One region of the Variovorax robiniae genome, then DNA from elsewhere that is predicted to be linked to it. Evidence: predicted binding sites of a transcription regulator. Region 1 holds the regulator's gene; the other holds the start of a gene.
What was found. The regulator LexA, encoded in region 1, represses DNA repair genes until DNA is damaged. The targets are predictions, from matches to a motif close to ACTGTATNNNNATACAGT.
Positions count from the first base shown of each region.

Region 2: the regulator LexA is predicted to act here: its motif matches at 4,663-4,680, upstream of WKW79_RS24310 (ATP-dependent helicase).

Region 1 is NZ_JBBKZS010000007.1:28,165-38,649, reverse strand. Features, by position in the region: gene WKW79_RS17525 (tetratricopeptide repeat protein) at 37-2,328, shown strand; gene WKW79_RS17520 (MFS transporter) at 2,474-3,631, opposite strand; gene WKW79_RS17515 (D-2-hydroxyacid dehydrogenase family protein) at 3,628-4,635, opposite strand; gene WKW79_RS17510 (hypothetical protein) at 4,761-5,075, opposite strand; gene lexA (transcriptional repressor LexA) at 5,188-5,874, opposite strand; gene WKW79_RS17500 (asparaginase) at 5,949-6,941, shown strand; gene adk (adenylate kinase) at 6,988-7,644, opposite strand; gene kdsB (3-deoxy-manno-octulosonate cytidylyltransferase) at 7,777-8,568, opposite strand; gene WKW79_RS17485 (Trm112 family protein) at 8,604-8,786, opposite strand; gene lpxK (tetraacyldisaccharide 4'-kinase) at 8,767-9,747, opposite strand; gene WKW79_RS17475 (ExbD/TolR family protein) at 9,751-10,176, opposite strand; gene WKW79_RS17470 (MotA/TolQ/ExbB proton channel family protein) at 10,261-10,485, opposite strand, start outside.
Region 2 is NZ_JBBKZS010000012.1:101,608-112,092, reverse strand. Features, by position in the region: gene WKW79_RS24330 (hypothetical protein) at 1-24, shown strand, start outside; gene WKW79_RS24325 (xanthine dehydrogenase family protein molybdopterin-binding subunit) at 212-2,551, shown strand; gene WKW79_RS24320 (dihydrofolate reductase family protein) at 2,758-3,417, opposite strand; gene corA (magnesium/cobalt transporter CorA) at 3,556-4,545, opposite strand; gene WKW79_RS24310 (ATP-dependent helicase) at 4,696-6,780, shown strand; gene hpf (ribosome hibernation-promoting factor, HPF/YfiA family) at 7,106-7,435, shown strand; gene WKW79_RS24300 (PTS sugar transporter subunit IIA) at 7,562-8,029, shown strand; gene hprK (HPr(Ser) kinase/phosphatase) at 8,158-9,114, shown strand; gene fur (ferric iron uptake transcriptional regulator) at 9,148-9,567, opposite strand; gene WKW79_RS24285 (outer membrane protein assembly factor BamE) at 9,654-10,211, shown strand; gene dapB (4-hydroxy-tetrahydrodipicolinate reductase) at 10,211-10,485, shown strand, end outside.

The sequences.
Region 1 (10,485 bases):
TGTGTTTACTTTAGATTGCAGAGTACCCACCCAATCTTGAAACATCGACGCACCGCGGCAACCCTGATTCTGTTGGGGCTCGCACTCCCATCGTTCGCCTTGACGATTGGCCGCCCGCAAGGCGCGGCGTGGATCGGCAAGCCGCTCGATCTGGTGGTTCCGCTGACGCTGGGTGACAACGAAGGCAATTCGCTGTGCATCGAAGGCGAGGTTGTTCAGGGTGATACACGTATTGACGACAAGCGGGTGACTTTATCGCTTGAGCCGGGTGCATCGGCGAGCGCACCGCGATTGCATGTCCGAACCACCGTTGCCATCGAAGAGCCGGTGGTCAACGTCACCGTGCGCGCGGGCTGCGATGCGCGATCGAACCGCACTTTCGTTTTACTGGCGGACGTGCCGATGGAGTCGGCGAGCCTGCCCTCCACGTCGCGCTTCGGGGCGACTCCGTTGCCATCCACCGGTTCGTCGACCAATTCGAGCTTCCCCGATCGGGGTGGGCGTGGTTCGCGCGGCGCAGGTGGCAGCGACTTCGGATCCGATTCGGGAGCGTCGGCCCCAGTGCGCCGCGCTGCACCACGGCCGCGTCCACGTCCCGCGGATACCGGCACCACTGCGGCGCCGCCCCCACCGCCGCGCCGCGTCATCGCGGCCCAGGCGCCGGTGGTCCGTCCCGCACCTCCGCCGCCGCCGCCTGTGCGTGCGCCCGTGGCCGCTGCGCCTGTCACGCCGCCGCCCGCTCCCCAGGTGGCCGCCGAAGCACCACCGGCCGGCCCGCGCCTGAAGCTTGAAGCCCTGGAGCCCGCGCTGACCCGCGAAGGTGGCCTGAAGACGTCCCCCCAGCTGACCGTGCCCGCGACCGAGGACCTGGCCAAGCGTGCCCAGGCCGCCGCCCAATGGCGGGCGCTCGCGGCGCCGCCGGAAGACGCGCAGCGCGAATCCCAGCGTATCCAGACGCTCGAGGCCACACTTGCCGCCCTGCGCGAGCAGACCGCGCAGAACCAGCGTGCCTTGCTCGAGATGCGCAGCGAACTGGCCGATGCACGCGACAGCCGCTACCGCAATCCGCTGGTCTATGCGCTCGTCGCGCTGCTGGCCCTGGCATTGCTCGCGATCGGCTTGCTCTGGCGCGTGTCGCGTCGTGCCACCGCGCCGGCCTGGTGGGGCGATGCGCCCGAACCGCGTCCGGCCAGCGGCGGTCCTGCCGTGCTGCCGGCCGCCACCAAGCTCGATGAAGAGGACGATGACGAGCACGAGCCGACCCAGCGCGTCCCCTTGGGCGGCCGGGAACTCGATCCGCGCCATGCCGCCTTGCTGGCCGCGACCAACGCCGACACCACCTACGGCCCCACCGGCGTCCCGGTCGTTGCGCCCATCGAGGTCGCCGCGACGCGTCCGGTCAATACCGAGGAGCTGTTCGATGTGCAGCAGCAATCGGACTTCTTCCTCTCGCTGGGGCAGCATGACCAGGCCATTGCCGTGCTGGTGGAACACATCGAAGCCAATCCGGACACCAGCGCGCTCGCCTATCTCGATCTGTTCAAGATCTATCACGCGCTGGGCCGTCGGGACGAGTACGCCCACTTGGCGACGGATTTCGAGCGTGCGTTCAATGCCGAAGTCCCCGAGTTCGACGACTTCTCGCTCGGTGGTCGCGGCCTGGAGCACTATCGCAGCGCACTCGCCCGCATCGAATCGCAATGGCCGACCGCCGGCACGCTCGCGCTCATCGAGGAACTGGTGTTCCGCAAGCCAGGTGTCCATGAGGACGAGGCCTTTGACCTCGCCGCCTACCAGGAACTGCTGCTGCTCTACGCAATCGCGAAGGAGGTCGTCGACCCCGACACGGCACCGGCACCGATCACGCCGATCCCGTTCGTCGACACCTTCAGCCACGACATGCAACCGACGGCACGCGCCTCGCTCATCAGCGAGGACATGCAACCCACTGCGCGCGCCACGCTGATGAGCGAGCCGACGACCGTGACGATGCCTGCCGCATCGATCCCCGAGCCCGCGATGCCGCCGGCCAAGGCACCGCCGACGTCCAAGCCGCCGGTCGAACCCTTCCCATCCATCTACAGCGACATCGATGAAGGCTTGCTCGCCCAGACCGAGATGAGTCCGGTGGAACCGTCGCAGACGAAGCCGGCCGTCGACATGGACCTGGCGCAGTTCGACAAGACCGCATTCGAAACCATTGCGGCACCCATCGAACCCCCGGCGCATGCGCCGACGCCGTCCTCCGACCCGCACATCATCGATTTCGAATTGTTCGATCCTGAGACCGAAGCCGAGATCGCGCCAAAGCGCATCATCAAGCGCTGAATTCAGTCCCACCCCCGCATGCGCCTGCGGCGCGTACCCAGCGGTCCGGCAAAGCCGTTCCGCGGGTTCTCGCGAACAGGCATTGCTCGCCCTGGTTTCATGCGTCGCGGGTTACATGATCCGCAGGCGCATGGGATAGGCTGGGCTATTCCGGCCGGGGCAAGCGATCGACCGCGATACTGAGCACCATCGCCGCGAGCATGGTGCCGAAGCCGACCCAATGCATCCAGCTTGCGGCATCGTGCGCCAGAAGCCAGCCCCCGGTGGCCGCGCCGATGGCCTGCCCGATGAACATACCTGAACTGTTGAGAGCGACGGACCCCGGCGCCATCGCAGGCGCCATCCCCACCAGCCGTGCCTGCTGGGCCGAATTGGCGGCAAAGCAGCCCAGGCCCCATGGCAGCAGCACCAGGGCGAAAACCACGAAGGTGACGCCCAAGGGCCACAGCAACAGGCTCGTTGCCATGAGCACCGTGGTCACCAGGGCAGCGCGCCCGGCACCGATGCGATCGATATACCGACTGACCAGCAGATTGCCGACCAGCCCGCAGGCGCCAAACCAGCCCCACATGAAGCTTTGCGCCGTCGCGTCGGCGCCGAGTTGCATCTTGAGCAGCGGCGCGAAGTAGGCGAACACCACGAACTGGCCGGTGCTCTGCAGCGCGGTGACCGTCAGCACGCCCATCAGGGCCGGACTCTTGAAAACGCGTGCCCAGGCTGCCCGAGTGAGTGCCGCAGGGCGGATACCGGTCGGCATGGTCCACCAGATCGTGGCGGCGCTGAACAATGCGGCGACCGCGATCGCCACGAAGGCCGTGCGCCAGCCGTAGTGGCCACCCAGCCACGCGCCCAGCGGCAGGCCCAGCACCGAGGCCATCGACCACCCCAGGAAGACGAAGGTCACGCCCCGCCCGCGTTGGTCCGCCGGCACCAGCATGCCCACCGATGCCGCGGCCTGCGCCGTGAAGATGGCCGGGGCGAGCATCGTCAGCATGCGCGTGAGCAGCAGTCCGATGTAGCTAGGCATGAGGGACGCTGCCACGTTGCAGACCGCGTACCAGACCATCGTCAGGGCCAGCAGCGCGCGCCGATCCCAGCCCGCGACCAAGGCCGCCAGCAGCGGAGCGCCGAAGCAGACCACCAAGGCGCCGGCGGTCATCACCTGCCCTGCGGCCGCCACACTCACGCCGAAAGACCCGCTGATCTCGTTCAGCGTGCCCGCGACCAGCATGACGCCGGTGCCGATGACGAAATTACCCGCCAGCAACGCCCAGAGCGCGGCTGGGAGCGGAGGGCGGCTCAACGACGAACCTGCAACGCGCCAGGATTGACGATGTTGGTCGGATTGCCCTTGATGAAACTGGCAACGTTGTCGAAAGCCTGCCCGAAGTAGAGCTCGTAGCTCTCCTGCTCCACGTAGCCGATGTGCGGCGTGCAGATGCAGTTCTCCAGGCGCAGCAGTGCGTGCCCCTGCAGCGGCGGCTCGCTTTCGAAGACGTCGATCGCGGCAAGTCCCGGCCGGCCACGATTGAGCGCCGCGAGCAGCGCATCGGACTCGACGAGCTCGGCGCGCGACGTGTTCACAAACAGCGCGGTCGGCCGCATCCTCGACAGGTCCGCCAAGGTCACAATGCCGCGCGTCTCATCCATCAACCGGAGGTGGACCGACAGTACATCGGACATCTCGAACAGCGCTTCGCGGCTCGGCGCGATCTGCAGCCCGTCGGAGCGCGCCTTGGCGCAGCTCGCCTCGCGGCCCCAGATGATGACCTGCATGCCGAAGGCCTGACCGTAGCGCGCGACCAGTTGCCCGATGCGGCCGTAGCCCCAGATGCCCAGCGTCTTGCCCTTGAGCACCGATCCCAGGCCGAAGTTCGGTGGCATCGACGCCGACTTGAGGCCGGACTGCTGCCAGGCGCCATGCTTGAGGTTGCTGATGTACTGCGGCAGCCGGCGCATCGCGGACATGATCAATGCCCAGGTCAACTCGGCCGGTGCCAGTGGCGAGCCGCTGCCCTCGGCCACCGCGATGCCCAACTCACTGCATGCGTTCACGTCGATGTGGCTGCCCACCCGGCCGGTTTGCGAAATGAGCTTGAGCTTGGGCAGCTTCTCGACCAGTTGCCGCGAGATCTGCGTGCGCTCGCGAATCAGCACGATTACATCGGCGTCCCGCAATCGCACCGACAGCTGTCCGATCCCCTTGACGGTGTTGGTGTAGACCTTGGCGGCATAGGCGTCGAGCTTGCTGGCGCAACGCAATTTGCGCACCGCATCCTGGTAGTCGTCGAGGATCACGATATTCATGGCGCGTTATTGTGCCTTGCCCCCTCGACGGCCGTGCGCCGTCGGTCTCGCGCTCGCAAGGCCGCATGCCCCTCGCGTGGCGCGCATCAGCGCCCGCAACGCTCGGGGACTTGTTCAGCCTTGACTCAATGCATCAGGCGCCTGGCATCGTCCGCGGCTTCCAGCGCGGCGAGCCGGTCGAGTTCGGCGCAGACGTCAGCCATGCGGCCCGAGATGACGACGCGGCCTGCGCCGCTGGTGGTGCGCTGCGCGTCGAGTACGCGCACCACGCGCAAGGGTCGGGCGGCTGGCGCCGCCTTGCCTGCGGATGCGCGGGCGGTGCAGCCGGGGCGGACCGCCACGTAGCGCAAGCCGGTCCGGTTGCGCGCCGGCATCCAGCGATTGGCCAGCGATTGAAGGGGCGTGAAGATTTCGGCCAAGGTCAGAAAAGCGATTCCCATGTGAACTCCAGTTTGGTCAGAGGTTGAACACAGGCAGGATTTCTTCAGGTCGACTGCAACAGGGTGATGGCCTCTTCGCCATACGCCCGCCACCTGCGGCAGTCGAAATTGGCTACATCAGCATCGTGTTGCGGATCAGGCCGACGGCCAGGCCCTCGATCTCGAAGGGCTCGCCGGGCTGCACGATGATGGTGGGGTAGTCGGGGTTCTCGGCATGCAGTTCGATGACCTGCTTGTTGCGTCGCAGTCGCTTGACGGTGACTTCATCGCCGATGCGGGCGACGACGATCTGGCCGTTGCGCGCTTCCTTGGTGGCCTGCACGGCGAGCAGGTCGCCATCCATGATGCCGGCATCGCGCATGGACATGCCGCGCACCTTGAGCAGGTAGTCGGGCTGGCGCTGGAACAGCGTGTTCTCGACGTAGTAGGTCTGGTCGATGTGTTCCTGCGCAAGGATGGGCGAACCTGCCGCGACACGGCCGACGAGTGGGAGCGCCAGTTGCGCCATGCCGGGCAGGCCCAGCGAATACTGGCTGGAACGCGTTTCGTTGATGGCGCGGAGCACCTCGCCCTTCAGGCGGATGCCGCGGGAAGTGCCGCTGACCAGTTCGATGACGCCCTTGCGTGCCAAGGCCTGCAGGTGTTCCTCGGCCGCGTTGGCGGATTTGAAGCCGAGTTCAGCCGCGATTTCTGCACGTGTTGGCGGCGCGCCGGTGCGAGCAATCGCGCTCTGGATCAAGTCCAGGATCTGTTGCTGGCGGGCGGTAAGCTTGACGGCAAAGTTCGACAGGTTGAGCATGCGCTTGACTCCTAGCGGCACTGGCTGAATATCCAGTAGCTGTATTTTTAACCAGTTTCTGAAAGATGGCAAGCATGGTCGCGAGCAAGTCAGCGAAGGGGTCCAGGCGGGTGGTGGTGCTCGGCACGGGAGGCACCATCGCCGGCCGCGCCGCGCAGCCTGGCGACAACATTGGCTACACGGCAGCGGAGGTCGGCGTAGCAGATCTGCTGGGTGGCATCGACGTGGCTGGCGTCTCGCTGCACGCGGAGCAGGTGGCGCAGGTCGACAGCAAGGACATGGACTTCGCGATCTGGCAGCGCCTTGCTGCGCGCTGCACCCATTGGCTGGAGCAATCCGATGTCGCCGGCATCGTGATCACGCATGGCACCGATACCTTGGAAGAGACGGCGTTCTTTCTGCATTCGGTGCTGCGCTCGCAGAAGCCCGTGGTGCTGACCTGTGCGATGCGACCGGCGACCTCGCTGTCGCCGGACGGTCCACAGAATGTGCGGGATGCGGTGGTCACGGCCGCCACCGCGGATGCGCGCGGCGTGCTGGCGGTGTGCGCTGGCGTGATCCACGGGGCGATCGATGTGCAGAAGGTGCACACCTATCGGCTTGACGCGTTCGCCTCCGGTGACGCGGGACCGATCGGCTACGTCGAGGAGAGCGCGGTTCGCTCCGTGCGCGCGTGGCCTTCGATGAACACGCAGTGGTCTGCTGCGGACATGGATGCCATCTCACGCGCCAGTGCTGCGCCTCGCGTGGAGATCATCCTGAGCCATGCCGGTGCGAGCGGCGCGATCGTCGATGCGCTGGTCCAGGAGCAGGCACTTGAAGGCGATGCCGCGGTGAAGGGACTTGTGCTGGGCGCCACTGGCAATGGAACGCTGCACCATGCGCTCGAAGCGGCTGCCTTCAGGGCGCAGGAAGCCGGCATCGCGGTGTTGCGCGCCACCCGCTGCACGAGTGGCCGTATTTTGCCGAAACCCGGGGATGCGTTGCGCGACGCCGGCAGTTTGAGTCCGGTCAAGGCGCGCATCGCGCTGATGCTCGAACTGCTGTCTCGTCAAGCACCGCGCTGAAGCGGTACGGCAGAAGTGGGGCCCGACGCCGGACCCTTCTGAACGCTTAGCTGCTCAGGGCCGCAAAGGCGCGCTGCGTGATGTCATCGACGCTGCCCACACCGGCAATCGCGCGGTATTTGGGCGCGGCGCCAGGCTCCGTCCTGGCCCAGGTCGCGTAGTAGTCCACTAGCGGTCGGGTCTGCTGGCTGTAGACGTCGAGCCGGTGGCGCACCGTCTCTTCCTTGTCATCGGGGCGCTGGATCAGCGGCTCGCCGGTCACGTCGTCGATGCCTTCGACCTTCGGCGGATTGAACTTGACGTGGTAGGTCCGGCCCGATGCCGAATGCGAGCGGCGGCCGCTCATGCGTTCGATGATGTCGGAGAAGGGCACTTCGATCTCGAGCACGTAGTCGAGCTTGACGCCTTCGGCTTTCATCGCCTCGGCTTGCGGGATGGTGCGGGGGAAGCCGTCGAACAGGAAGCCATTGGCGCAATCCGGCTGCGTGATGCGTTCCTTGACGAGGTTGATGATCAGGTCGTCGCCAACCAGTCCACCCGATTCCATGACCGACTTGGCCTGCAGCCCGAGCGGCGTGCCGGCCTTGACGGCTGCGCGCAGCATGTCGCCGGTCGAGATTTGCGGAATGCCGTACTTCTTGCAGATGAAAGTCGCCTGCGTGCCTTTACCTGCCCCGGGGGCGCCCAACAAAATCAGTCTCATGGTGTCCTCGAAAGGGTTCTTGGGATATCGATTGACGCCCCACGCATGCCGCTCGGGCAAGGTCAGGGTCATGACTGCGTCGAGGATAGCATGGGCATTTGCCGTGTTTCCTCGGGGAAAGCCGGTCTCGGCCTATGCCATCGAGGCGATGCGCGCACGCACGCGCACCAGGTCTTCGGGCGTGTCGACGCCAGGGCCCGGCGCATGGTCGCTCACGTGCACCGCGATGCGATGTCCGTGCCACATGGCGCGCAGTTGCTCGAGCGCCTCGGTCGATTCGATGGGCGCGGGCGGCAGCGTCGGAAACTGGCGCACGAAACCGGCGCGATAGCCATAGATGCCGATGTGCCGCAAAGGCGCCGGCGACGGCAAGGCGCTCAGGGACTTGTTGGCAAGGCCGTCGCGCCACCACGGTATCGGCGCCCGGCTGAAGTAGAGCGCATGACCGCGCGCATCCAGCACGGCCTTGACCACGTTCGGATTCAGAAAGTCTTCGGTCGAATCGATGGCGTGCACTGCAGTGCTCATGGACGCGTCAGGTTCGTTGGCCAGCGTGATTGCGACCGCATCGATCAGCGACGGATCGATCAATGGCTCGTCGCCCTGGACGTTGACCACGATTTCATTGTCGGCCAGTCCGAGCAGCACGCAGGCCTCGGCCAATCGGTCACTGCCGCTCACATGATCCGTGCGGGTGAGGAGCACTTCGACGCCGTGTGCCCGGCAAGCGTCCACGATGCGCGCGTCATCGGCGGCCACCACGACGCGCGCGGCGCTGGACAGATGCGCGCGTTGTGCGACACGGACCACCATCGGAATCCCGCCAATGTCGGCCAGCGGCTTGTCCGGCAGGCGCGTCGATGCGAGGCGCGCCGGGATGAGCACGACAAACGGAGGCTTCGCGCCGTCCTCATGGCTTCTCACGGGAGCCGCGGCGCCCGGAATCGATCCGATGTTGCTCAAAGCCCCAACTCGTCGTCGGTGAGGGTTCGGGCCTCGTTCTCCAGCAAGACCGGAATGCCGTCGCGCACCGGATAGGCGAGGCGTGCGGAGCGGGAGGAGAGTTCCTGCTTCTCCGGGTTCCAGGTCAGCGGCCCCTTGGTCACGGGGCAGACCAGCAATTCAAGCAGCTTGGTGTCCATCGAGCGATGATAGCTTTGCGTCGAGCGCAGCATAGAACGCGGGCTCCGGTACGAACACCAGCGGCACGGCCAGTGCCTCCGGCGCCACGCGCCAGAGCTTGACGGCGTCTTTCTCAGTGCAGAGGAGGAGTTGGTTTCCGGCCGGACGCTGCCAGCCGTCGAAGTCGAAGTGGTCCGGCAATGGGAAGCAGCGATCGGGCCGGATGCCTCGCGTCCGCAGCATCTCGAAAAAGCCCTCGGGCTTCGCAATGGCAGCCAACGCGACAACGGGCTGGCCCACCATTTCCGAGAGGGGGACGTGGCTGCCGTCACTGCGCAATGCATGGTCGGCCAGCATGCGCTGTGAGCGGAAGCCTTCGGCGAATGCCGGTTGCGCGCCGGTGTGCAGCACCAGGTCGCAGCGTCGCGGCCAGTGCTCGCGCAAAGGCCCTGCCGGCAACAGCCAACCGTTGCCGATGCCGCGGTCGTCGAACACGCAAAGCTCGATGTCCCGTGCGAGGGCCAGGTGCTGAAGGCCGTCGTCACTCACGATGAGCCTGGTTCGCGGATAGTGCTGCAGCAATGCGCGTGCGGCCTCGATGCGTTTCGCCGCGACGAAGACCGGCACGCCGGTGAGGCGGCGTGTCAGCGCGGCTTCGTCGCCGACATCGCGTGGATCGGCGCCGGGCAGCGCCTCCCGGCAATCATTCGTCTTGCGGCCGTAGCCTCGCGAGATGACACCGACCTCGATGCCGCGCGCGCGAAGATGCCGTACCAGCGCAATCACCACCGGTGTCTTTCCCGCCCCTCCAGCGATGACGTTGCCGACCACCAGCACCGGCACGCCCACGCGCTCGGTGCGCAGCGCGCCAATCCGAAAGAGCCAGCGCCGGACGGCAGCCAACGCACCAAAGATCAGCGAGACAGGCCACAGCAGCGACGCCAGCGGGCCGCGACCGAGCCATGCCTGCTGCAGATCCAAGACTCAGCGCCCGGCCTGCGCGGCCGACTGCGTTGCGAAGGTGATCTGCATCAGGCCGGCGCGGCGAGCACCTTCCATGACCGTGATCACCGATTGATGCGAGGAGTTGGCATCGGCGCTGATGACCACCACCGAATCCTTGCCACCGCGGGAAGCGGAAGAGAGCGCGGCGGCCACGGTCTCGACGCTGCGGTCGGGCAGGACGGTCTTGTTGATCGAGTAGCGGCCGTCGGCCGACACGGCGGCGATGATTTCCTTGGGGTAGTCGCGTTGCGCGTCTGCGTCGGCCACCGGCAGGCGCAACTGCATCTCGGTGAACTTGCTGTAGGTGGTCGACAGCATCAGGAAGATCAGCACCACCAGCAGCACGTCGATGAACGGGATCAGGTTGATCTCCGGCTCGTCGCGCGCGCCGTGGCGGAAATGCATGCGGTCCCGCGTCATGACAGGCGATCGCAGCGCCAGCCCACAAGAGCGAGGGGCAGCGAGTTCAGGAAGTGACGGGGCATTCGGCTATTTCCTCAGCGCGTTCAAGTGCCGCGCGAATCGCTCGCCGGCGAGTTCCAGGTTCAGCAGGTACTCGTCGACGCGCGTGCGGAAGTATCGCCAGAAGATCAGTGTCGGAATCGCGACGATCAGACCGAAGGCCGTGTTGTAGAGCGCGATCGAGATGCCGTGCGCCAGCTGCGCCGGGTTACCCGACCCCACGCCGCCGCTCGCCGGCGACTGCGAGCCGAA
Region 2 (10,485 bases), on a different contig from region 1:
GTGCGCCCCAGCCCCAGCGAGTAAGTTCGAGCTCCCTGGGCCGGCGCGCGCCCTGGGGCAAATCATGTCGTGCTGGCAAGGCCGCATCGGCCTGAGAAAAGACGGCGTCGCGCTCGCGTCGACCTCCTCGCTTGACCGCTCACACGACATCGCGTTTCGTGGCAAAGTCCACCCGCTGGCCGCTGGGGCCATTGATTGATGAGGTCGACACTTGAACACTTCCGTCTCCACCCCCGTCCCTGCAGCCGGCCGCTTCGGCAGCGGCAAGGAAGTCCGTCGCGTCGAGGACGACACTCTCGTCGCGGGCCGTGGCCGCTACACCGACGACATCTCCTTCGACGGGCAGGCCCAACTCAGCTTTTCGCGGTCGCCGTACCCGCACGCGCGCATCGTCTCCATCGACACCGCCGCCGCTGCGGCGATGCCCGGCGTGCTCCAGGTCATCACGGGTGCGGACCTCGTCGCCGCCGGCGTGGAGCCCCTGCCCGGCGTGGCCGGCTTCGTGCGAGCCGATGGCAGCGCCGCCGCCACCGCGCCGCGCCGCCCGCTGGCCCATGAGCGCGTGCGCTTCGTCGGCGAACCCGTGGTCGCGGTGATTGCCCAGACCCTGCAACAGGCGCGCGATGCGGCCGAGGCGGTCTTCATCGACTACGAAGCGCTGCCGATGGTCATCGACCCCGTGCAGGCCGTCGCACCCGGCGCGCCGGTGCTGTGCGACGAGGCGCCCGACAACATCTCCTGTGAAATGCGCCACGGCAGCGCCGAGGCCACCGACGCCGCCTTCGCCAAGGCCGCGCACGTCGTCAAGCTGCACATCGTCAACCAGCGCCTGGCCGCGGTCACGCTGGAGCCGCGCTCCATCGTCGCCGACTTCGACAAGGCGAGCGGCCGCACCACCATCCACATGAGCACGCAGATGCCTTCGGGCGTGCGCGACACGCTCTGCGACGCCGTGCTCAAGATCCCGCGCGACCAGATCCGCGTGCGTGTGCCCGACGTGGGCGGCGGCTTCGGCATGAAGACCGGGATGTATCCGGAGGATGCCGTGGTCGTGTTCGCGGCCCGCGCGCTCAAGACGCCGGTGAAATGGATTGCCGATCGCAGCGAGGAATTCACCTCGACGACGCACGGTCGCGACGTGCACGTCGACGCCGAACTGGCGTTGGCCGCCGACGGCAAGATCCTCGCACTGCGCGTGCATTCGCTGGCCAACGTGGGCGCCTACGGCACGGGCGTGGGCGTGGCCATCCAGCTGCTGATCGGCCCCTGGGTGCAGACCAGCATCTACGACATCCAGACCATCGACTTCCACTTCAAGGCGGTGATGACCAACACCGCGCCCACCGGCGCCTACCGCGGCGCCGGCCGTCCGGAAGCCATCCACAACATGGAGCGCCTGATGGACGAGGCGGCCCGCCAGATCGGCATGGACCGTCTCGCGCTGCGCCGCCGCAACTTCATCCAGCCGGACCAGATGCCCTACACCAACCCGATGGGCCAGACCTACGACACCGGTCGCTTCGAGCATGTGATGGATCAGGGCCTGGCGCTGGCCGACTGGAAGGGTTTCGAGGCGCGCGCTGCCGAATCGAAGCAGCGCGGCAAGCTGCGCGGCCTCGGCATCGCGACCTTCCTGGAATGGACCGGAGGCAACGTGTTCGAGGAACGCGTGACCGTGTCGGTGCTGGCCGACGGCATCATCGAGGTGTTCTCGGCCGTGAACGCGATGGGCCAGGGCATCGCCACCTCGCTCGCCCAACTCGTGGTCGACACCTTCGGCGTGCCGCTCGAACAAGTGCGCGTGGTGCTCGGCGATACCGACCGTGGCGACGGCTTCGGCAGCGCCGGCTCGCGCTCGATCTTCACCGGCGGCTCGGCCGTGCGCGTCGGCTCCGAGCGCACCATCGACCATGCCAAGGGCCTGGCCGCGAAGGAACTCGAAGCCGCGCCGGAGGACGTGAAGTACGCGGAAGGCACATTCACCGTGGCCGGGACCGACTTGCGCATCGGCCTGTTCGAACTCGCCGGCAAGCAGCCCGACCACCGCATCTTCATGGACTCCACGAGCTCCGTGGCCGGCCCGACCTGGCCCAACGGCTGCCACATCAGCGAGGTCGAGATCGACCCGCTGACGGCGGACGTCGAGGTGGTGGCCTATGCCTCCGTCAACGACGTCGGCAACGTGGTGAACCCGATGATCGTGCGCGGCCAACTCGACGGCGGCGCGGTGCAGGGCATCGGCCAGGCGCTGCTGGAGCAGATCGTCTACGACCCGGAGACCGGCCAGCCGCTGACCGGCAGCTTCATGGACTACGCGATGCCGGTGGCGCGCACCTCGCCCGACTTCAAGACAGAGATGGACCAGTCCACGCCCTGCAAGAACAACCCGCTGGGCGTGAAGGGCGTGGGCGAACTCGGCACCATCGGCGCGACGCCGTCGGTGGTGAATGCGGTGGCGGATGCGCTGGCGCGCAACGGCTTCGGGGCCAAGACAACGCAATTGCAGATGCCGCTGAGCCCGACCCGGCTCTGGGCGCAGATGCACGGCTAGTATCAAGCCCACCCCCGAATGCGCCTTCGGCGCCGGGGCGGCCGCCAGAGGCGGCTGCTCTTGCGGGCCGTCCAAGCCTGCGAAGGCAGGCTCGGAGCCGCGGCCCTCAGCCCCTCAAGGGGGCGCACCCAGCGGCCCGGCAAAGCCGGTTCCGCGGGTGCCCACGAACAGGCATTGCTCGCGTTGGCGTCATCCGTCGCGCATGTTCAGGCGCCGTTGGCGTTGCGCGTCAGGACCAGATGCGTTGCTTTTTCTGAAGCGGCGCGCTCGGTACAGGTGTAGCCCAGCGCGCGAAGGTCGAGTCCGTGGAAGAGGTGTTCCCCCTGGCCGAGCAGCACTGGCGCCACCGCCAGGTGCATCTCGTCGATGAGGCCTGCCTGCAGGTACGCGCGGATCACGCTCACCCCGCCACCCACGCGCACGTCCTTGCTCCCGGCCGCTTCCCGAGCCCTCGCCAGAGCCTCATGAATGCCACCGGTGACGAAGTGGAAGGTCGTGCCGCCCTCCATCTCAAGCGAGGGCCGGGCATGGTGCGTCAGCACGAAGACCGGCACGTGGTACGGCGGATTGGCGCCCCACCAGCCCTTCCATTCGAGGTCGGGCCACGGCCCCCGGACCGGACCGAACATGTTCCTGCCAAGGATCCAGGCGCCGAGGTTCGCGAAGCCCCTCGCGGCAAAGTCGTCGTCGACGCCCGTGCTTCCGTCGTCGCGTCCGAACAGCATGCGCTGGAAGGTGCGGGTCGGAAAGACCCAGCCGTGCAGCTCGCCGCCGTTGCGTCCCAGTGGATGTTCCAGCGACTGTTCCGGCCCCGCGCCGTAGCCGTCCAGCGAGACAGAAAAGCTCGCGACCCGAAGTTTCGACATGTCTTTTTCCTTGAAACGCCAAGAGCGTAGAGGGATCTTGCTCTCCTTCGTGAAACACCGCGGAACCGGCTCCGCCGGGCCGCTGGTGTTGCCCCCGGTAGGGGGTGAGAGCCGCAAAGCGGCGACCTGGGGGCGAGCCTAGCTCAACCACCCCTTGCGCCCGAAGTACCACATCGGCACCAGCGCACTCGCCGCCATCATGATCACCACATACGGATACGACAGCCCGCCCAGGAACTGCAGTTCCGGGAACTGCATGTTCATGCCGTAGATGCTCGCCACCAGCGTCGGCGGCAGCAGCGCCACGCTGGCCACCGAGAAGATCTTGATGATCTTGTTCTGGTTGATGTTGATGAAACCGACCGTTGCATCCATCAGGAAGTTGATCTTGTCGAACAGAAAGGCCGTGTGGTTGTCCAGCGATTCGATGTCGCGCAGGATCTGCCGCGCCTCCTCGAACTGTTCGGCGCTCAGCATCTTGCTGCGCATCATGAAGCTCACAGCGCGGCGCGTGTCCATCACGTTGCGGCGGATGCGGCTGTTCAGGTCTTCGTGGCGCGCGATCTCGCCCAGCACCTCACTGGCCAGCGCATCGGTCATGTTGCCGCGCAGCACCTTTTCGCTGACCTTCTTCAGGTCGTCGTAGATGTTCTCCAGCGTGTCGGCGGAATATTCGGCGTCGGCGTCGAACAGCTTCAGCAGCACTTCCTTGGCATCCTCGATCAGGCCCGGCGCGCGGCGCGCGCGCATGCGCACCAGGCGGAACACCGGCACGTCCTCGTCGTGGATCGAGAACAGCACGCCGCGGCTGCGCAGCTCGTTGTTGTGCTGGTTCAAGATGAAGGCCACGCGCACCGAACGCGGGTCCTCGCTGTCATCGATCAGGAAGTCGCTGCGAATATGCAGCTCGCCGTTGTCTTCCTCGTAGAAGCGCGCCGATTCCTCGATGTCCTCGTCCATCGCGTCTTCCGGAATCGACAGCCCGTAGTACTGCTTCACCCAGCGCTTTTCCTCCACCGACGGCGACTCCAGGTCGACCCAGATCGGCTGGAACTTGGACAGCTCTTCCAGCGACTCGATTTCTTCCTGGACGAGTCGGCCGTTGGCGAGCGTGAAGATATTCAGCATGGCGCGGATTATCTGTTGCCGACTGTGACTACGCCGTGCATCGCGTCGGGATGCCTCCCTCTCCCTCAGGGAGAGGGCCGGGGTGAGGGCAGGCCTCGCACGCCGCAACCTTTGCGTGCTGGATGAATGTACAGTTCACATTCCATGTCGATGCTCGCCGAAGCTCCCTCTCCCGCCGTCGAAACACCCGCGCAACGCCTCGCGTCGGTACTCGCCGCGCTCAACGACGAGCAACGCGCGGCCGTCACGCATGCATCGCCCGAGCCGCTGCTGGTGATCGCAGGCGCCGGCTCCGGCAAGACCAGCACGCTGGCCCATCGCGTCGCGCACCTCATCGCCCAAGGCGCCGATCCGCGGCGCATCCTTCTCCTGACCTTCTCTCGCCGTGCCGCCCAGGAAATGGAGAAGCGCGCCGGCCAGGTCGTGGCCCGCGTGCTCGGCCTTCGCTCCGAGGCGCCGCCCGCCTTGCCGTGGGCCGGCACCTTCCACGGCATCGGCGCGCGCATCTTGCGGGAGCATGCGGCGCGGATCGGCCTCGACGAGAACTTCACCATCCACGACCGTGGCGACGCCGAAGACCTCATGGGCCTGGTGCGCCACGAGATCGGCCTGTCCGCCAGCACGCGGCGCTTCCCGCGCAAGGGCACCTGCCTCGCCATCTATTCGCGCTGCGTGAACACCCGCGAGCCGCTGGAAGACGTACTGAAGCACACCTTCCCTTGGTGCGCGGAATGGGCGGCCGAACTCAAGCGCCTCTTCGGCGGCTACGTCGAGGCCAAGCAGCAGCAGAACCTGCTCGACTACGACGACCTGCTGCTGTGCTGGGCCGAGATGATGAGCGAGTCGTCGCTGGCCGAATTGGTCGGCTCGCGCTTCGACCATGTGCTGGTCGACGAATACCAGGACACCAACCGCCTGCAGGCCGCGATCCTGATCGCGCTCAAGCCCGATGGCCGCGGCCTCACCGTGGTCGGCGACGACGCGCAGTCCATCTATTCGTTCCGCGGCGCGACGGTGCGCAACATCCTCGACTTTCCGGGCCAGTTCTCGCAGCCGGCGCGCATCGTCACGCTGGAGCGCAACTACCGCTCGACGCAACCGATCCTCGACGCGTCGAACGCCGTCATCGCGCATGCCGCCGAGCGCCATGCCAAGACCCTCTGGACCGACAAGCCCTCCGCCGGCCATCCCCAACTGGTGCTGGTGCCCGACGAGGCGCAGCAGGCCACCTGGGTCTGCGACCGCATCCTGGCGCACCGGGAGGGCGGCCTGGCGCTGAAGTCGCAAGCCGTGCTGTTCCGCACTTCCAGTCACAGCGCCGCGCTGGAGCTGGAACTGGCGCGCCGCAACATCCCTTTCGTGAAGTACGGCGGGCTCAAATTCCTCGAAGCCGCCCACGTCAAGGACCTGCTGGCGGTGCTGCGCTTCGTCCAGAACCCACGCGGGCGCATGGCCGGCTTCCGGGTCACCCAACTCATTCCGGGCGTCGGTCCCGCCACCTCGTCGCGATTGCTCGACGCCATGGGCGAAGCAGCGGATCCCGGCGCAGTGGTGCGCGATTTCCAACCGCCCCCTGGCGCTCGCGCGGAATGGCAACGTTTTGCCGACATCTACGCCCAGTTGCGCGCACCGGCATCGCCCTGGCCGGCCAATGTGGAACTCGCGCTGAGCTGGTACCTGCCGCACCTGGAGCGCCTGCACGACGATGCCGGCGTGCGGCGCGGCGACCTGGAGCAATTGGCCCGGCTGGCGTCAGGCTATTCATCGCGCGAAAGCTTTCTTACAGAACTTACGCTCGACCCGCCCGCCGCCACCAGCGACCGTCCCGGCCCGCCGCTGCTCGACGAGGATTACCTGATCCTTTCGACGATCCATTCGGCCAAGGGCCAGGAGTGGCGCTCGGTCCATGTGCTCAACGTGGTGGATGGCTGCATGCCGGCCGACGTGGCGCAAGGAGCGGCCGAACTGGAGGAGGAGCGGCGGCTGCTCTACGTCGCGATGACCCGTGCGCGCGACCATCTGCACCTCGTCGTGCCGCAACGGTTCTACGTGACCCAGCAGGCGGCGCGGGGCGACCGCCATGTGTACGCCGGACGTACGCGCTTCATCGACGCGGCCGACGCCGCCCGCTTCGAACACGTCACCTGGCCGCCACCGCCCGAGCGCCCGGTCTTCGTGCCGCCGCCGGCCGCGGCCATCGACCTTCGCAATCGCCTTCGAAACGCCTGGAAATAGCGCGGTCTTGCCGGCATCCGCTGAAGTGAATGAAAAGTCGCTACAGCGTTTTTGAAACGGTTGGTAACTACCTTCAGCGTGTGCAATGCATCACGGTTTTTGGCGTGATTCGAGTATTGCAATTCGATGACACGGGGGGCATAGTGAACCGGACCGCTCGCGAGTTTCTTCAACCACCCCTCTTTCCCCCTCCCTTCCAACACCTCTTCTTCCGCTCCTTTCCCTTTCCATTTCCTGTCCATGTTGTTCCCGCGGCCCCGCGCTCAGCCGAGGCGAGGTCCTTTTCACCAACGGTCTTTCAACGGTCTATCCCAGGAGGTCATTCATGAATCTGACGATCAGCGGTCATCACCTCGACGTCACTCCGGCATTGCGCAGCTATGTCACTAGCAAGCTTGATCGAATCACCCGCCACTTCGACCAGGTGGTCGATGTCAAGGTGCTGCTCACGGTTGAAAAGCAGAAGGAAAAGGAACGCAGGCAACGCGCCGAATGCAACATTCATGTGAAGGGCAATGACATGTTCGCCGAGTCGAGCCACGCTGATCTCTATGCCGCTGTCGACGAGCTGGTCGACAAGTTGGACCGCCAGGTCGTGCGCCACAAGGACCGCCTGCAGGACCACCATCACGCGGCGCCCAAGCGCATCATGTAAGCATGTAGTACAGAGTGATTCGAGCCATTGAAAGTGGCTCAGGGCAAACACTCTTGCGGGCCGCCTTTTGGCGGCCCTTTGCTTTTCGCGGGCTCGGTGCATAATCGCCGTCGCCCCGTCCCAAACATGAATCGCCTCGCGTCCATCCTGCCGCCCGCTCAAGTCCTCGTGAGCGTCGACGCTACCAGCAAGAAACGTGCCTTCGAAGAGGCCGGCTTGCTGTTCGAAAACCTCCACGGCCTCGGCCGCGCCCTGATCACCGACAGCCTGTTCGCGCGCGAACGGCTCGGTTCGACCGGGCTCGGCCACGGCGTGGCGATACCGCACGGACGCATCAAGGGCCTGAAGGCGCCGATGGCGGCCGTGTTCCAGTTGGCCGATCCGATCGGCTTCGATGCGCCGGACGAACAACCCGTCGTGCTGCTGATCTTCCTGCTGGTGCCGGAAGCGGCCACGCAGAAGCACCTGGAAATCCTCTCCGAGATTGCGGAACTGCTGAGCGATTCCGGCCTGCGGGAGAAGATCAAGTCGAGCACCGATGCCGGCGCCCTGCATGCCTTGATCGCCGGCTGGCAGTCGGCGCAAGTGGCGTAGAACCTCGCTTCTTCAGAGGCTCCTGGTTCCTGCGCGGCGCCCGGTGCGAGCCATGGCGCTGGCCCGGCTTGGCAGGTTCCACGGTATTCTCGGACTGAAATCCCAAGGCCGGCCCCCTCCAATCCCCCATGAAGCACACAGTCATCAGCGCGGACGCGATGTTCGAGGAATTTCGCGGCTCGCTGCGCTGGGAGTGGCTGGCGGGGTTGGGCGCATCCGAGCGGCAATTCGAATCGGATGTGATCAGCCGGGCGCAGTCGGCTGCGGACCTGGTCGGCTACCTCAACTACATCCACCCCTATCGCGTGCAGATCCTCGGCTCGCGCGACGTCGCCTACCTCACGCGCGGCACCAAGGAAGACTGCGCCCGACGGATCGCGCGCATCGTCACGCTGGAGCCGCCGATGCTGGTGCTGGCCGACGCGCAGACCGCGCCGGACGAACTGCTGTCGATCTGCGAGCGCGCGCAACTGCCGCTGTTCGCCACGCGCGAGTCCTCGGCCCTTGTGATCGACCTGCTGCGCGCTTACCTGTCCAAGCACTTCGCCGAACGCACCTCGATGCACGGCGTGTTCATGGACATCCTGGGCATGGGCGTGCTGATCACGGGGGAGTCGGGGCTGGGCAAGAGCGAACTGGGCCTGGAGCTCATCTCGCGCGGCAACGGCCTGGTGGCCGACGACGCGGTGGACGTGTTCCGCATCAACCAGAACACCATCGAGGGCCGCTGCCCCGAGCTGTTGCAGAACCTGCTGGAAGTGCGCGGCATCGGCTTGCTCGACATCCGAGCGATCTTCGGCGAGACGGCGGTGCGGCGACGCATGCGGCTCAAGCTGATCGTGCACCTGGTGCGGCGCGACAGCTTCGAGCGCGACTACGAGCGCATGCCCTCGGCGCCGCTGACGCAGGACGTGCTGGGCGTGCCGGTGCGCAAGGTGATCATCCAGGTGGTGGCCGGCCGCAACATCGCCGTGCTGGTGGAGGCAGCCGTGCGCAATTCGATCCTGCAGTTGCGCGGCATCGACACGTACGCCGATTTCGTCGCGCGCCACCACAAGGCGATGGAAAGCGGCCTGGCGGACTGATTTGCCGCCCAGGTCCGTCGTCTTTACGGAGCTTTACCGACGGGCGGTGCAGTCGGCACAGAGCCCGTAGAGCGACATGGCGTGGTCCTGCAGGATCCAGCCCTTGTCCTTGGCAACCATCTGCTGGCGGCGCTCGATCTCGGGGTCGTAGAACTCCTCGACCTTGCCGCAGCCGGTGCAGATCAGGTGGTCGTGGTGCTTGCCTTCGTTGAGCTCGTAGACCGCCTTGCCGCTCTCGAAGTGGCTGCGCTCCAGGATGCCGGCCTGCTCGAACTGCGTCAGCACGCGGTAGACGGTGGCCAGGCCGATGTCGGAATGCTCGTTGAGCAGCACGCGGAAGACGTCTTCCGCCGTCATGTGCCGCTGCCCGCCGGACTGGAAGATCTCGAGGATCTTGAGGCGCGGGAGCGTGGCCTTGAGGCCGGTGTTCTTCAGTTCTTCAATGTTGGCCATGGTGGTTTCTGTGATGGCCGTGCGGACCCGGTCCGCCGGGGGCCAGCCGCTACAATGGTTCGATCATATCGCTACCCTTTCTCCCCATGCCCGTCATCCCCCATTGCCGATCGGGCGCGCTGGCCGCTGCTGTGCTGACGTGCCTGAGCCTGGCAGCCTGCAGCAGCGTTGGCGACAGCACGCGCAGCGCGCTCACGGCGGTCACGCCCTACAAGGTCGAAGTGGTGCAGGGCAATTTCGTGTCCAAGGAACAGGTCGGGGCGCTGCGCCCGGGCATGTCGCGCCAGCAGGTGCGCGACATCCTCGGCACCTCCTTGCTCTCCGATGTGTTCCATGCCAATCGCTGGGACTACGTCTTCACAATCCGGCGCCAGGGCGTTGAACCGCAGCAGCGCCGCCTGACGCTGTTCTTCGACGGCGAGTTGCTGCAACGCTTCGAGGGCGACGAGATGCCGAGCGAGGAAGAATTCGTCGCCACGCTCGACACGCGCCGCAAGAGCGGCAAGGTGCCGGAACTCGAGCTTCCCGAAGACAAGCTCAAGAAGATCGCACCCGTCGAGCCGGACAAGCCCGCCGACGAAGCCGCCGCGAAGCGCCCGCCGCTGCCCGCCAGCTATCCTCCCCTCGAATCGACGGCTCGCTGATGCACCGCATTGCCATTGCCGGCGCGTCCGGCCGCATGGGGCGCATGCTGATCGAAGGCGTTCGCGGTGCCGACGACTGCCAACTGGCGGGCGCGCTTGACATCGCCGCCAGTCCGGCCATCGAGGCCGATGCCGGCGCCTTCCTCGGTGTCAACACCGGTGTCCCGATCGTCGCGGACCTGCGCGGAGGCCTGAAGAACGCGCAGGTGCTGATCGACTTCACGCGGCCCGAAGGCACGCTGGCGCATCTCGCCGCCTGCCGCGAACTGGGTGT